DNA from 4 places in the Bacillus sp. PK6-013 genome. Region 2 is predicted to be linked to each of the others. Evidence: predicted binding sites of a transcription regulator. Region 2 holds the regulator's gene; each other region holds the start of a gene.
The links. The regulator Rex, encoded in region 2, represses fermentation and respiration genes when NADH is low (regulators of the CRP and FNR family bind a similar motif). The targets are predictions, from matches to a motif close to TTGTGAAATATTTCACAA.
Positions count from the first base shown of each region.

Region 1: the regulator Rex is predicted to act here: its motif matches at 1,471-1,488, upstream of M1E03_RS11395 (YwiC-like family protein).
Region 3: the regulator Rex is predicted to act here: its motif matches at 2,112-2,129, upstream of M1E03_RS01160 (formate/nitrite transporter family protein).
Region 4: the regulator Rex is predicted to act here: its motif matches at 1,602-1,619, upstream of adhE (bifunctional acetaldehyde-CoA/alcohol dehydrogenase).

Region 1 covers NZ_CP096417.1:2,281,032-2,285,232, reverse strand. The annotation lists gene M1E03_RS11405 (TIGR04053 family radical SAM/SPASM domain-containing protein) at 1-834, opposite strand, end outside; gene M1E03_RS11400 (cyclic nucleotide-binding domain-containing protein) at 947-1,414, opposite strand; gene M1E03_RS11395 (YwiC-like family protein) at 1,564-2,286, shown strand; gene M1E03_RS11390 (Crp/Fnr family transcriptional regulator) at 2,332-3,045, opposite strand; gene M1E03_RS11385 (nitrate/nitrite transporter) at 3,192-4,201, opposite strand, start outside.
Region 2 covers NZ_CP096417.1:3,638,459-3,642,659, reverse strand. The annotation lists gene M1E03_RS18385 (ABC-F family ATP-binding cassette domain-containing protein) at 1-1,637, opposite strand, end outside; gene moaC (cyclic pyranopterin monophosphate synthase MoaC) at 1,784-2,290, shown strand; gene M1E03_RS18375 (redox-sensing transcriptional repressor Rex) at 2,294-2,938, shown strand; gene M1E03_RS18370 (twin-arginine translocase TatA/TatE family subunit) at 2,977-3,150, shown strand; gene tatC (twin-arginine translocase subunit TatC) at 3,157-3,933, shown strand; gene M1E03_RS18360 (YdiK family protein) at 3,978-4,169, opposite strand; gene M1E03_RS18355 (CPBP family intramembrane glutamic endopeptidase) at 4,169-4,201, opposite strand, start outside.
Region 3 covers NZ_CP096417.1:242,850-247,050, forward strand. The annotation lists gene M1E03_RS01150 (NAD-dependent malic enzyme) at 1-761, shown strand, start outside; gene M1E03_RS01155 (DUF1259 domain-containing protein) at 779-1,168, opposite strand; gene M1E03_RS01160 (formate/nitrite transporter family protein) at 1,253-2,041, opposite strand; gene M1E03_RS01165 (cytochrome ubiquinol oxidase subunit I) at 2,833-4,201, shown strand, end outside.
Region 4 covers NZ_CP096417.1:63,431-67,631, reverse strand. The annotation lists gene gnd (decarboxylating NADP(+)-dependent phosphogluconate dehydrogenase) at 15-1,418, shown strand; gene adhE (bifunctional acetaldehyde-CoA/alcohol dehydrogenase) at 1,693-4,201, shown strand, end outside.

The DNA.
Region 1 (4,201 bases), 1.4 Mb from region 2:
GCCGTTGCCATCGTTCACACCTTTCGGAGCCCGGCCCAATCCGCCGATCGCATCCATTTTCCCTTTCTGCAATGCGTGTTCATAACGGATTTTCATGTTGGGGTCTTTCGCTTCCCGCATTTTTTGTTGAATAACGACCCGTCGGTAGTGCTGGGCTGCTGTCGTTTTGATGTCAAAAGGCGCTTCTTTTGCCAAACGGCTGAGCCAAAGAAAGACTTTTTCATGGTCCACCGGCGAAATCATATCTTCCCGCTTCGCGCGGCCTGTCGGGACGAGAAAAAATACACTCCATAATACACAGTTCAATTCTTCGATCAGCTTTGCCATTTCATCCAGGTAATCGATGTTATAAGCGGATATAACGGTATTAATCTGCAGAGGCAGATGGCATTCATGAATGTAGCGTATGGCCTTCATGGTCAGGTCAAAGGAACCGTCCGTTCCTCGAAAATGATCATGAATCTCTCGGGTTGGGCCGTCCAAGCTGAACGCCCATCGGGATAAGCCGATTTCTTTTGCTGATTGAATCGCTTCTCTTGTAACATTCGGCGTAGCACTCGGGGTCATGGAGACGCGAACCCCTTTTTGGACGGCATACTCAATAATGGCGAATACGTCGTCTCTCATTAAAGGGTCACCCCCTGTCAGCACGAGGAGGGGATTGTCCATCGCATGAATTTGATCAATTAAATCTTTTCCCTCTTTCAGGGTGAGCTCCCGCGGATCGCGTTTATTTTGAGCCGATGCCCGGCAATGAAGGCACTTGAGCTCGCACGCTCTTGTCAGCTCCCAAATGACGATAAACGGAGACTTGTCGAAATCGCAATGTATCATCTTTCATCTGTCCTTTCGTTTGCATTCATGTGTATCGTAGCGGAAATGAAAAAGAAAAAAAGTTAAGTAGATCACATTTAGAAAAGGAAGGGAAAGAAGGGGGAGGCCCTTCTCACGCGTCGTCTTCTGCGGAGGAGTTGAGGTAACGCAAAAAAAGCTGGTAGGAAAAATACAAATTCTGCTGAAGCAGCATGAGAAAGTTCGTCTGTAATTGGCGGTTATAAGTCATCATTTTTTTGAAAGTATGAAATGGAATTTCAAGTACGGCGGTTTCTGCGGCAGTGTTGACTGAAATAAACGGAGATACGAAAGGTTCGCCTTTTTGATCAATAGGGAAAACATCGCCTTTTTCCCACTCGGCGATCGTTCGGGATTCTTCTGGAAGTCTTCTGTCAGAAAAATGAACTTCCCCTTTTAAAACAAAATAGACGGATTGCGAATGAAGGAACGATCGCGAATGCTGAGATGGCTGGATATCGATCACCTTCCCGTTTTTCAGCAGCCTTTTGATGATCGGAAGGGGTACCCCGAGAAACATAGGAAGATTTTTCAGAAACAATAAGTAGTCAAACCGGTCCATGGTATATCCTCCTTCTATATATTAGCATTTAGTATAAAGCGCCGGGCTGGAGGGCGCAGTGATTTATTTCACACGCCTGTATGCAAAATGTCACTGTGTAAAAAAGACGAAACTTTTATAATGTAATAGAAAAGAAGGGAGGATTCGTGATGAAAGTGTTCATACCGAAGCAGCACGGCGCCTGGGCGATGCTTGTCATCCCGTTTGTTCTCGGCATGTTCGCCGGGGGCGCGGATGTAAAGCATATTCCGCTGTTCTGCGGATGGCTGTTTCTATATCTAGCGGCATTTCCGGCTACGATGATGGTGAAGAAGAAAAATATCGTTTACTATCAAAAATGGGTTCTCATCTACGGCATTCCGGCCATCGTTTTCCTGCTTATTTCGGTCTGGCTGGAGCCGCGGCTCGTTTTTCTAGGGCTGCCGCTGTTTCCGCTCTTTCTCATCAATCTTTATTATGCGAAAAGAAACAACGACAGGGCGCTTTTAAATGATATTGCTGCAATCCTTGTTTTCAGCGCGGGCGGGCTTGCAAGCTTCTGGATGGGAGCGGGGAAGCTTGATGGTGAAGCATTGTTTGTTTTTATCCAGTCCGCTTTGTTTTTCACAGGGAGCGCCTTTTATGTCAAGTCGATGATCCGCGAAAAGAAAAACAATCGGTTTAAACTTTATTCATGGGGATACCACGTATTCCTGCCGTTCATCTCGCTGGCCGCGGGGGCAGGATGGGCCGTGCTTGGTGTAGTGCCGAGCAGTTTCAGAGCGTGGTTTTTACATGGAAAGAAACTGTCGATTAAGACAATCGGAATCTCAGAGCTGGTGAATGCCTGTTTCTTTATGGCCGTGTTGATCGTTTTTCTGCTGCAAACGTAAAAAACAAGGACACTGTGCTTCATGTCCTTGTTTGTTTTCGTTTTTTCAGTCGATATTGCAGATGTCGAGCGGGCAGTTTTCACAGTCGATTTCGCGTTTTAAATAGTTGAGCTGATGAATGACGATTTTTCCCGATTCCTCAATTGAAATGACACCGTTCTTCCGGAGGTCGCTCAGCATGCGGTTGATGCTCTCCCTTGCGGCGGCGCAGAATTTCGCCAAGTCCTGGTTCGTCAGCACAATATTGATGAGAATCCCGTCGCTTCTTGTGATGCCGTAGCTGTTTGCGAGACGGATCAAGGTGGAGTAGAGCGCGCCTTTTTTACCATTCAGCAAAAGGTCGCGGATTTTCGATTGAATCTTTCGCAAATGCGTGCTCATCCATTTCATAAACTCAAACGTCATTGCACCGTTTTGAATGAGTTCTTTTTCAAGCTTATCTTTATTGATGACCAACACTTCGCCATCAGAGAGGATCTTTGCGCTCAGCATATATTTCGCATCTTCTGTAAAAAGCGTAAGCTCCCCGACAATATCATTTTTTTTGCACATTCTGAGTGTCAGTTCTTTGCCATCGGACGTCAATTTGCCGATTTGGACAAGTCCCGACTGAATAAGATACAGTTCCTCCGCATCCATCCCTTCTTGAAAAAGGAATGTGTCCTGCCTGATTTTTCGTCGTGTACTGATTGATTCCAGCAAGTGATGCAGATCGTCTGAGAGCAAATCTGTGTCTGATTTTCTAACAGAAATATTCATTGAGCGTCACCCCTTTAGCAGTTCTTATTTTAACGTTAAATAAGGCTGAGTGACCTTTTAAATATAAACAATATTGTGAACTTATGAATAAAGTCCCAAAAAAGAGCCTGAGCACATCAGCTCAAGGCTCCTTTTGCAGGAAAGGTTTATAAATGGTTCGTCTTCGTTTTGGTCGATGTTTTGCTCACTTCCTGAAAATACATCCAGACCACGATCACAAAGCTGGCAAGGGCTGCTTCTGACAGCGCCATGAATCCGATCGCATAATGGCCGGTTGCCTGAAAAACGCTTGACAGGATGAGTGGCGGGAAGAATCCTCCCAAGCCGCCCATCGCTGATACAATCCCATTGACGATGCCGGCCTGATTTGAAAAATAAAGCGGCACAAGCTTAAAGATGATCCCGTTTCCAAGACCGGCGCACACGGCAACGGTTAATACCCCAAATCCGTAAAGTCCGAGGCTGGGTGAAAAGGCCAATAAAATCCCTGACAAGGTACAGCCGGCAAATACATACATCAACAGCTTCAGCGGGTTGAATTTGTCCGCGAGCCAGCCGCCGACAGGCCTCAGAAAAGTTGCGACAGCGATAAATCCGGCGGTTCTAAGCCCTGAATCAACGGGATCAAGCCCGAAGTGATTAACAAGAAAGTTCGGAAGATAAATCGTAAACGCGACGAAAGATCCGAATGTAATGAAGTAAAACAAGCTTAAAAACCATAATGTCTGATTTCGGTAGACTGCCTTCATTTGCTCTGTTACAGAAACCGTCACTTTTGTTTCTTTTCGATCTCCAAGGATAAAGTTCAATAAAGCGAATACGGCGACTAACACGATGTACATCCGCACCGTATTTTCCCACCCGGCTGTCTTTGCTACGACAGGAGCGGCAAACGTGGTAATCGCTGTACCGACGTTCCCGGCGCCGTAGATCCCATTGACAAACCCGTGTTTTTCTTTAGGGTAGTATTTCGGCAATGATGTGACCCCGATGGAAAAGACCGCTCCGCCGATGCCGAGGAAGAATCCGCCAAGGATCAAGTCGAACAGCGAATCGGCTGTGCTAATCCAAAAAATCGGGAACAGAAGCAGCACAAAGCTGATCATGAATGTGATTCTCGCACCAAATCTGTTTGTGTAGTATCCCAGCGGAATCC
Region 2 (4,201 bases):
GTCTGTTTTTCTAGTTCTTTCAGTTCAAGCTGCTGCGCTTTTTTTTCTGTGTAATAATCGTAGTCGCCTAAATATTCTTCTGCTTTGTCGCGGGAAAGCTCCAGTACTTTTGTCGCGATCCGGTTGATAAAATAGCGGTCATGGGACACAAATAATATCGTTCCCGGGTAATCGATCAAAGCGTTCTCCAAGACTTCCTTGCTGTCCAGGTCGAGATGGTTTGTCGGCTCATCAAGAATAAGGAAGTTCGCTTTTTGGAGCATCAGCTTGGCGAGGGCAAGCCTTGCTTTTTCGCCGCCGCTTAACGCGTGTACAGGTTTTAATACGTCTTCTCCCGAAAACAGGAAGTTGCCGAGGCAGGTCCGGATATCCTTTTCATTCATTTCCGGATAATCGTCCCAAAGCTCGTCAAGCACGCGTTTTGACGACGTCAATTCAGCCTGTTCCTGGTCATAGTAGCCGATTGAGACATGGGAGCCTGTCGCGATTGTTCCCGATACCGGCTGCAGCTTTTGAATCAATGCTTTTAAAAGGGTTGACTTGCCGATTCCGTTCGGTCCGACCAGTGCAACGCTTTCCCCGCGGGTAATGCGAAAGTTCAATGAACGGAGCAGCGGGGGCTGCTCCTGATAGCTTACTGTCAAGTCTTCCACCCGCAGTACATCGTTTCCGCTTTGCCTTGTAATTTCAAAGCGGAAAGACGCCGACTTTTCATCTCCGAGCGGTTTATCCATGATCTCCATCCGTTCAAGCTGCTTTCGTCTGCTCTGCGCCCGTTTCGTCGTCGAAGCTCTGGCCAGATTCCGGTCGACGAACTCCTGCAGCTTGGCGATTTCGTCCTGCTGCTTTTCATAAAGCTTTGTTTCCTTTTCCAGCTGTTCGGCTTTTAATTGGAGATAAGAGCTGTAGTTCCCGGTATATTTTTTGCTTTGGGACCGGCTGATCTCGTAAACTTGGGTAACCACTTTGTCAAGAAAGTACCTGTCATGGGAAACGATTAAAATCGCTCCGCTGTAATTTTGCAAATATTGTTCAAGCCATGTCAGGGTATCGATATCCAAGTGGTTTGTCGGTTCGTCCAAAATGAGGAGGTCGGGTTTTGTCAAAAGCATTTTTCCGAGGGCAAGCCTTGTTTTTTGACCTCCGCTTAAGTCCTGGACGCGGACGGAGTCGTCAAACCCCGCAAAGCCGAGCCCGTGCATGACGGATCTGACCTCTGCCTCATATTGGTAGCCGCCTTTGTCCTTGAACTCCTGCTGAAGCCTGTCATACGTCTTCATCAATGATTCAAGCATGTCCGGTCCGGCCTGCGCCATCTTTTCCTCGATCGCGCGCATTTCTTTTTCCATTTTTTTTAGAAAATCAAATACCGACAGCAATTCCTCTTTGAGCGTCAGCTTGGAATCGAGGCCGGAATGCTGGTCAAGGTAGCCCATCGTCAAATCTTTCGGCTTGATGATGTCCCCCTTTTCATATGAAAGTTTTCCTGCGATAATCTTTAGAAGAGTCGATTTTCCGGCGCCGTTGCGTCCGACGATCGCAATCCGGTCCCGAGATCTGACTTCGAGTTTTATATTCGTTAAAATCGTATCGGCTCCAAACGATTTTGAAAGTTGGTTCACTTGTAAAATCATCATGATCTTTCACCTCTTGTCTGCTATTTTAAGTGTAGCCTATCACTGCGCAGTCAGCAAACAATTAAGTGAAGTCTGGAAGATTTTAGCCAAAGAAAAAGACAGAATGAAAAAAATAGTGTATGATCGTTATAAGGAGAGTTCAGAACATGAATGAGTTTACACATTTTAATGAACAAGGCAGAGCCAAGATGGTTGATATAAGCGAAAAGGAAGCTTCAGTACGCACAGCTGCGGCTGTTTCAAGCGTGTCTATGAATCGAACAGTACATGAAAAAATCAAAAACCGGGAAATCGGAAAAGGCGATGTATTGTCGGTGGCGCAAGTGGCCGGAATCATGGCCGCAAAACAGACATCCGCCATCATCCCGATGTGCCATCCGATCGCTCTGAAAGGAGTCGACATCGCCTTTCGCTGGGAGGAGAAAGAACAGAAGAGCATCCTGCATATTCAATCTAAAGTGAAGACCAAAGGGAGCACAGGTGTGGAAATGGAAGCGTTAACTTCGGCCTCCGTATGTGCGCTGACCGTATATGACATGTGCAAAGCGGCGGATAAGGGAATGGTGATAGGACCGACCTTTCTTCTCGAAAAGACAGGCGGGAAAAACGGTGACTATAAAAGGGAAAAAGCTGATGTAGACATGGAGGATTAGTTTATGAACATGGATCATTCAAAAATTCCGCAAGCGACAGCGAAACGGTTGCCATTATATTATCGTTTTTTAAAAAACCTTCATGCATCCGGAAAACAGCGTGTATCTTCCGCTGAGCTGAGCGATGCCGTCAAAGTCGATTCTGCGACCATCCGCAGGGACTTCTCGTACTTCGGCGCGCTCGGAAAAAAAGGATACGGCTACAATGTCAATTATTTGCTGTCCTTTTTCAGAAAGACGCTTGATCAGGATGAAATGACGAACGTAACGCTCATTGGCGTGGGGAATTTGGGGACAGCCTTTCTCCATTACAATTTTATCAAAAATAATAATACAAAAATCGCCATGGCGTTTGACATCAATGAGGAAAAAATCGGAACCGAGGTCGGCGGTGTTCCCGTCTATGATCTGAATAGACTTGAAGAGCATATGACGGATGATATCCCCGTCGCCATTTTGACGGTACCGGCTCAAGCCGCACAGTCGATTACAGACAGGCTGGTGGAGCTTGGCATTAAAGGCATTCTTAATTTCACGCCGGCCCGCTTGAATGTGCCGGAACACATTCGCATTCATCATATAGATTTGGCGGTTGAACTTCAGTCGCTGGTGTATTTCATGAAACATTATTCAATGCAGGAAAAGTAAAACGGAAAACGAAAAATAAAGGAAAGGGGGCAGGCTTTATGCCAATCGGTCCTGGAAGCTTTATTTTAATTGTCGTGGTGGCGCTTTTGATATTCGGCCCGAAAAAACTTCCCGAGCTGGGAAGAGCAGCGGGAAACACGCTGAGGGAGTTTAAGAATGCGACAAAAGGTTTGGCTGACGACGATTCCGATAAAAAGAAAGAAGATCAGTAGGATAGGATGACATTTATGAAGGAAAGAGAAATGTCGCTGATAGAACATATCACAGAACTACGCAGACGGCTTGTGATCACTTTTTTCTTTTTTGTTTTATTTGTTGCGGCAGGCTTTTTATTGGCAAAGCCGCTGATTATCTATCTGCAGCAGACGGATGAAGCGAAGCTGCTGACGCTCAACGCGTTCAAGCTGACCGATCCTTTATTTGTGTACGTGCAGTTCGCTTTCATCATCGGCGCCGTCTTGACTTCGCCGCTTGTTTTATACCAGCTGTGGGCTTTCATCAGCCCGGGGCTGTATGAAAAGGAACGAAAAGTGACGCTCAGCTATATTCCGATATCGATTATTCTTTTTTTAGGCGGCATTGCCTTTTCTTACTTTATTTTATTTCCGTTTGTCGTGGACTTTATGACGAGAGTCTCAGATGATCTGAATGTCAACCAGGTCATCGGAATACACGAATATTTTCAGTTTCTGCTTCAGTTGACGCTTCCTTTTGGCTTATTGTTTCAGATGCCTGTGGTCATCATGTTTATCACAAGGCTCGGCCTCGTGACGCCGATGTTTTTGGCGAAAATCAGAAAATACGCATATTTTGTGTTGTTCGTCATCGCGGCCCTCATTACACCGCCTGAGCTTTTGTCGCATTTAATGGTCTCAGTGCCATTGCTCATTCTTTATGAAATCAGTATCGTGATTTCAAGAATATCCTACAGGCAGGCGCAAAAAACAATGATTCAAGAGGAAAATCAAGCGTTTTTGAACGACCATACAAAATAAGAGCCATTCTTTTTCAGAATGGCTCTTTTCCTTCACAAAAAAGGCTATTGATCTTTTCGTTTCATCTTGCCGGCCAGGGCGAACATTTTAAAGGAAATGCTGATATTATAGGCTGCGAAAAGCATCAGCAGGATCGTGTAAAAAGACCACATGCTTCCGGGCGAGGTTGCCGCCAGATATGTAAACAGCACACCCGTTAATAAATAAATCGCTCCCCAGAATTTAGGGCTTCTCATCATAGAAATCCTCCAATAATCATTTGCATTTT
Region 3 (4,201 bases), 890 kb from region 2:
AAATCGTGCGGACGGTTAAAAACATTGCGCCCGGATTTAGCGGTATTTTGCTTGAAGACATCGGTTCACCGCATTGTTTTGAAATCGAAGAGCGCCTGAAAAACGACCTGAATATTCCGGTCATGCATGACGACCAGCACGGTACTGCGGTGGTGACACTGGCGGCCGCCATTTCAGCCGCCAAGAGTGCAGGGGTCGATCTGAAGCAGGCCCATGTCGGCCAAATCGGCCTGGGTGCGGCAGGGGTCGCGATCTGCAGAATGTTTATGGCATATGGGGTAAAACGTGTCATCGGAACGGATAAATCGCTTGAGGCGATGGCGCGTTTAGAGAACTATGGCGGCCATGCGGCTGAAAGCATCGAAGAATTGATGGAAAGCTGCGATATCATCGTCGCGACAACCGGCGTTCCGGGATTGATCAATAAGAAATGGGTTCGGGAAGGCCAGGTGATTTTGGCTCTGTCCAATCCGAAGCCGGAGATTGAGCCTGAGGATGCGCTCGAGGCCGGGGCAGCCTACGCTGCGGATGGACGGTCTGTCAACAATGTGCTGGGGTTCCCCGGTATTTTCAGGGGCGTGTTAAATGCCGGAGCGGAATCGATCAGCCACCCGATGCTGGTCGCGGCCGCCGAAGCGATTGCATCCTGCACAAAACAAGGCGATCTTGTGCCTGATCCGCTGAATCCTGATGTTCACGAGATTGTGGCCAAAGCAGTCGAAAGGGTCGCACTTTCAGAAATGGGAAAAATGAACGGATAAAGAAAACAGCTGCTGCTTTATCGCAATACGGATAAAGCGGCAGCTGTTTTTCTTGCGAATGTTAACGGCGGTTCTACAGATTGAAAATGAATATATAAAATATTCGGTTTTGTAAAAATCCAATGATTGTGGAGAGCGCTGATGATGATGCCTTGATCGACAAGCTTTTTTGTAAACAACGGAATTTCTTCAGGCAAAATGGCAACTTCGGCCATATTCAAGGCGATTCCGTTTTGATCGAGCGACTCGAACATGACTTCTTCCATGCCGACTCCACGGCTTGGCCTTCCTTGAATCGTGACGCGCAAATTCCGTTTGATGCTGACAGAACAGACACCGTGTTCAATGTGCGGCTCCCCATTTAAAATATGTCCAAACTGCTGGCAAAGCGAATGAAAACTTTGCATCTGCTGAACCTCCATTTTTAAAGTTACCACGATTTTATGAAGGGAACCCGCATATTTAGAATCCTTTAAAAATGGACAATCTTTTTATTTGATGATTTCTTCACCGCCCGGCTTGTTTGCATAGTGGTACATGAAGCCCATCATAAACGCGCCTCCGATCAGGTTCCCAAGGGTTACCGGAATCAAGTTATGGATTGCGCCTGCAATCGAAATCGTATCCGGATGCTCGGTGACCAGAGAGACGGCAAAAGTGGCCATGTTCGCGATGCTGTGTTCATAACCGGAAATAAAGAAAGTAAAAACAAACAGCATCATAGAGAACATTTTCGCTCCGTCTCCTTTTTGCGCCATCGGAACAAAGAACGCAAGGCAGACTAGCCAGTTACACAAAATCGCTTTGAAAAACAATTCGGTCACCGGCGTATTCATTTTATGTTCCGCCACGCTAAGTATAAAGCCGGTGGAAGAAGGATCCTTAAATAAACCGGTCGCAAAGATGAGGCCTGCGAAAAACACGGCGCCCATTAAATTTCCTGCATAGCTGAACATCCACAGCTTGATAACAGCGGGCCAACGCATTTTTTTACGAAGCGCAGCCAATGTATAATAAAATGTATTTCCCGTAAATAAATCTCCTCCGCCATAGACGATCAGAATAATGGCGCCCCCGAATGTGATTGCTGCAATTGGATATGTGAACGGAGAATGTTCAACATAAAATAGATTCCCCGTTTTAAACGCTACAATGACTCCGAACCCGATAAACATACTGGCCAGCATAGCTCGTAAAAGATAACGAAGCGGGCTTTGCATAAAGATGCTTTGCTTTTTTAAGGCAAGCTCTTCGACTAGAACAAGTGATTTTGATTCCATGTTTTCCACCACCATCAAGTGTTTACTTAAGAAGTATCTATCATAAATACAAACTAAGTATAGCAGGATATTGTGAAACATTTCACAAATTTTGTGTACTTTGTTTGAACAAATGTATGGTTCGATTTTCATAGAATAAACAAGGTATCGTTATTGTTTATTTTTAAGTAATAAATATTCCATCCATTCGTAAAAGCCTGAGGGAGCGATGTTTCAAAGATAGCTCGACAGGGAGGGATACGGCAGCAAGCAGGTTAAATGCGCAGTGCAATCAGCTGGTGCTGTATGAAAGCATAGATGAAGGACGTGCGCAAAAGGCTGAGGGAAGATTTCACAGATTGGACAAAATAGCAGGACTTTCCGTCAGGCGTTTTCAAACTGAAGGAAAGCGCCGAATTTGTTTGATTGCATATAACGGTATTCTTTTGATCCGCAAGGCTTTGCGCAGAGAATCGCAATCGTTGAATGACGAAATGCTCCGCGGGAATGAGGGGCATTTTTCTCATGCTGATTTAGTTCTTGTTAACCACCGCGTCACAAAATATCTATAATTTCTTCGGATAATTGTCACAATGACATCCATAAATTAGGGAATATGTACTTTATTTAAGAAGGGATTCGCGGTAAAGTACAGGTATAAATAACCATCCGGATAATATCGGAACATCAATGTGGGCCAAGGTCACCCTTTTGTCTGTGATCATATTCATAAGATTCATGTGAAACTTTGAGCAAGGGTGATGCCCATTCGGCAACGGTCCGGCTAGAACAAAGAGGAGGAGACTGGAACAGTGGACGAACTCATTTTGGCAAGATTTCAATTTGCTTCAACAACGATCTTTCACTTTATTTTTGTGCCGATGTCAATCGGGCTTGTCTTTATGGTTGCTTTAATGGAAACTCTATACGTCGTAAAGAAAAAAGACATTTACAGAACGATGGCTAAATTTTGGGGGCACTTATTTTTAATTAATTTTGCAGTCGGTGTGGTCACCGGGATTCTACAGGAATTTCAGTTCGGAATGAACTGGTCGGAGTACTCCCGCTTTGTCGGTGATGTATTCGGCGCTCCGCTCGCGGTGGAGGCGCTGCTTGCTTTCTTTATGGAATCGACGTTTATCGGTTTGTGGATATTTGGCTGGGATCGGCTTCCGAAGAAGATCCATTTGCTGTCCATCTGGCTTGTTTCGCTTGGAACGATCATGTCGGCGTTTTGGATTTTAGCGGCCAACTCGTTTATGCAGGAGCCTGTCGGATTCGCGATCAAAAACGGCCGCGCGGAAATGACCGATTTCTTTGCGATTATTAAAAACCCGCAGCTATGGGTTGAATTTCCGCACGTCATTTTCGGTGCGCTTGCCACCGGAGCGTTTTTCATTGCCGGTGTCAGCGCGTATAAAATGCTGAAAAAACAGGAATTGCTCTTTTTTAAAAAATCCTTTCAAATCGCGATGATTGTGGCGCTTGTTTCCGGCATCGGCGTAGCGTTCAGCGGACATGAGCAGGCCCAGCATCTGATGAAGAGCCAGCCGATGAAAATGGCTGCCAGCGAAGCGCTTTGGGATGACAGCGGTGATCCTGCAGCTTGGACGGTGCTTGCGAACATTGACGCGGACAAGCAGGAAAACAAATCAGAGCTCAGCATCCCGTATGCGCTCAGCTATTTGGCTTATAAACAATTCAGCGGCGATGTGCCCGGAATGAAGACGCTGCAAAAGCAATATGAAGAAAAATACGGAGAAGGAAATTATATTCCGCCGGTGAAAACGACGTTCTGGAGCTTCAGAATCATGGCCGGTTCAGGACTTTTAATGATCGTTGCCGCTTTGACTGGCCTCTATCTCAGCTTCCGTAAAAGACTTGAAACAAGCAAATGGTTTTTGCGGACGATGGTGGCTTTAATCGCCTTTCCATTCATTGCAAATACGGCGGGGTGGATCATGACTGAAATCGGACGCCAGCCGTGGACGGTGTTCGGTATTTTGACAACGGCGCAGTCCGTGTCGCCGAACGTATCAGCGGGAATGCTGCTGTTTTCCGTCATCGCGTTTACAGCGATTTATCTTGTACTGGCGCTCGTTCTTGTCTACTTGTTTGTGCGGGAGATTAAAAAAGGGGCTGCACACCATGACCACCATCATGATGATTCCGTATCGACAG
Region 4 (4,201 bases), 710 kb from region 2:
GGAGCAGGTATTACATGCGCAATACAATCGGTGTCATAGGTTTGGGAGTCATGGGGAGCAATATCGCCCTGAACATGGCAAGCAAAGGCGAACAAGTCGCCGTCTATAACTACACAAGGGATTTAACCGATCAACTCGTCCAAAAAACGGGAGGCCAAACAGTCAAGCCGTACTATGAACTTGAAGATTTCGTACAGTCTTTAGAAAAACCGAGAAAAATCTTTCTTATGGTCACAGCAGGCAAACCGGTTGATTCTGTTATCGACTCGCTCGTTCCTCTGCTTGAAGAAGGGGATGTCATCATGGACGGCGGCAACTCCCACTACGAAGATACGGAACGAAGATATGACAGTTTGAAAGCGAAAGGTATCGGCTACTTGGGAATCGGCATTTCCGGCGGCGAAGTCGGCGCTTTAAAAGGCCCATCCATTATGCCCGGCGGAGATCGGGACGTCTACGAAAAAGCAGCTCCGATTCTCACAAAAATCGCCGCCCAAGTAGAAGGATATCCATGCTGTGTCTACATCGGTCCAAAAGGCGCGGGGCATTTTGTCAAAATGGTGCACAACGGCATCGAATACGCAGACATGCAGCTTATCGCTGAAGCGTATACATTTTTAAGAGAAAAGCTTCTTTTGCCGATAGATGAAATCGCTGACATTTTCGACACGTGGAATCAAGGAGAGCTGAAAAGCTATTTAATCGAAATCACGGCAGAGATCCTGAGGAAAAAGGATGAGCGAACGGGCGCTCCGCTCATCGACGTCATCCTCGACAAAACCGGCCAAAAAGGCACGGGCAAATGGACGAGCCTGCAGGCCATCGACAACGGCATTCCATCATCGATTATCACGGAATCCCTGTTTGCCCGTTACCTGTCATCATTAAAAGACGAACGGACAGCTGCCGAAAACGTATTGGCCGGCCCTGAAACAGAAGAACGGCCCCTGGATCAGAACGTGTGGATCGACCGCGTCAGACAGGCGTTATACATGGGGAAAGTCTGCGCCTATGCCCAAGGCTTCGCTCAATATAAAATGACGTCTGACCTGAACGGATGGAACCTGCCGTTAAAGGACATCGCCCTCATCTTCCGCGGCGGCTGCATCATCCGCGCACAATTTTTAAATCTCATCAGCGAAGCTTTCGACAAACAGCCGGACCTGTCCAACCTGCTGGTCGCACCTGACTTCGCTGAAAAACTAAAAGAATACCAGTCCGGCTTGCGAAAGGTCGTCTGCGAAGGCATCAGCTCAGGCATCTCATTCCCGTGCCTGAGCACCGCCCTCTCCTATTACGACGGCTACCGGACGGGCCGCTCAAACGCAAACCTGCTGCAGGCGCAGCGCGATTATTTCGGCGCTCACACGTATGAGCGGACGGATATGGAAGGCGTGTTTCATACGGACTGGTATTAAAAGCTGCACCCCAGACCTCGGGGTGCATTCTTATTTTACTCAAGAATGAATTTCATACTTTGTTCAACATTTCACAAACTCATACTTCAAATTCGTGATATGATAAATTCAGCCACAGAAAAGGAGGACTGATACCAAAATAAACCAGATATTCGCTTCAGGGATAAAATTTTTTAACTCCACTTGTGAAATGTTTCACAAACAATGTCCGCATCATTCATCCCTGAACATCCTGTTGTAATCAAATTCCTATTCATTCACTGGAGGGTTTACAATGGCAATCGAAGAAAAGGAAATGAAACAAAAGCAAAATGCCTCAACCATGGTTGATCAGCTAGTCGAAAAAGGCCTAAAGGCATTGGAAGAATTCCGCAGCTTTGATCAGGAGCAGATTGATGAGATCGTCAAACAGATGGCGCTTGCCGGCCTTGATCAGCACATGCCTCTCGCCAAACTTGCCGTCGAAGAAACGAAGCGCGGCGTTTATGAAGATAAAATCATTAAAAACATGTTTGCCACAGAGTATGTCTACCATCATATCAAATACGATAAAACAGTGGGCATCATCAATGAAAACGAACACGACGGAGTCATTGAAATCGCGGAGCCTGTCGGTGTCATCGCCGGGGTGACGCCGGTGACCAACCCTACTTCCACTACAATGTTCAAGTCCCTGATAGCGATCAAAACAAGAAACCCTATCGTGTTTGCTTTCCATCCATCGGCCCAAAAATGCAGCCGCGAAGCGGCGAGAATCCTTCGGAACGCAGCCGTCAAAGCAGGAGCACCAGACAACTGTATCCAATGGATTGAAACGCCTTCGCTGAATGCAACTCAAGCCTTAATGACCCACCCGAACGTTTCCCTGATCCTCGCAACAGGGGGCGCCGGCATGGTGAAATCAGCGTACAGCTCCGGAAAACCGGCCCTTGGTGTCGGACCTGGAAACGTTCCGTGCTACATCGAGAAGTCTGCCAACCTGAAGCAAGCCGTCAATGATCTGATCTTATCCAAAACATTTGACAACGGCATGATTTGCGCATCAGAGCAGGCCGTCATCATAGACAAAGACATCTACTCAGACGTCAAAGTCGAAATGACAAGAAACAACTGCTATTTCTTAAATGAAACCGAAAAATCAAAGGTCGAGAAATTGGTCATCAATGAAAATACTTGCGCGGTAAACGCTGATATCGTCGGCATGCCGGCATTCAAAATCGCTGAAATGGCCGGTGTCAAAGTGCCTCAAGATACAAAAATCCTCATCGCCGAATTAGAAGGCGTAGGTCCGGATTACCCGCTTTCCAGGGAAAAACTGAGCCCTGTTTTAGCGTGCTACAAAGTCAGCGGAATTCAAGAGGGATTAAAACGCGCCGAAGACATGCTCGCGTTCGGTGGAACCGGCCACTCGGCGGTAATTCATACGAACGATCAAGAAGCCGTTAAAGAATTCGGATTACGGATGAAAGCCGGGCGGATCATCGTCAATGCACCGTCGTCACAAGGGGCGATCGGCGACATTTACAACGCCTATATGCCTTCTTTAACACTCGGATGCGGCACATATGGCGGAAACTCCGTCTCGTCAAACGTTGGAGCTGTTCATTTAATCAACACGAAAAAAGTGGCGAAAAGGAATGTCAATATGCAGTGGTTTAAAGTTCCTCCAAAAATCTATTTTGAAAAACACGCAACCCAATATTTAGCGAAAATGCCTGACATCTCAAAAGCGTTGATTGTGACTGATCCGGGGATGGTGAAACTCGGATATGTAGACCGCGTCCTACACTACTTAAGAAGGCGCCCGGATTACGTTCATTGTGAAATTTTTTCTGATGTCGAGCCTGATCCTTCAATCGAAACGGTGATGAACGGCGTCGACATGATGGCCAAATTCCAGCCGGATGTCATCATCGCCCTCGGCGGAGGTTCTGCAATGGATGCCGCAAAAGGAATGTGGTTGTTCTATGAGCACCCGGATGCTGAATTCTTTGGATTAAAGCAAAAATTCCTGGACATCCGCAAGCGCATTGTCAAATACCCGAAACTGGGCGAAAAAGCAAAATTCGTCGCGATCCCGACGACATCAGGCACAGGCTCTGAAGTCACGTCATTCTCTGTCATTACAGACAAAGAAACGAATACGAAGTATCCGCTGGCCGACTATGAATTAACGCCGGACGTCGCGATCATTGACCCGCAATTTGTCATGACCGTGCCGAAACATATTACGGCTGACACAGGAATGGACGTATTAACACACGCAATTGAATCATACGTATCGTGCATGGCTAACGACTATACAGACGGCTTGGCCATGAAGGCCATCCAGCTGATCTTCGAATACCTGCCTAGAGCATACAAAAACGGCAGCGACGAGCTGGCCCGCGAAAAAGTGCATAATGCATCAACGATTGCCGGAATGGCGTTTTCCAATGCCTTCCTTGGCATCAACCACAGCTTAGCCCATAAGCTTGGCGCGGAGTTTCACATCGCTCATGGACGGGCAAACGCCATCCTTCTGCCGCACGTGATCCGCTATAATGCAGAAAAGCCGAAAAAGTTCACGGCATTTCCTAAATACAGCCACTTCATAGCCGATCAGCGCTACGCGGAGATTGCCAGAACGCTCGGCCTGCCTGCAAAAACAACTGCAGAAGGCGTTGAAAGCCTGATCCAGGAGATTATCTCGCTCGCCAAAGAGCTTAAAATTCCGATGAGCATTAAACAAAACGGCGTGGATGCTGCCGCATTCGAAAGCAAAGTGGATCTCATGGCCGAAC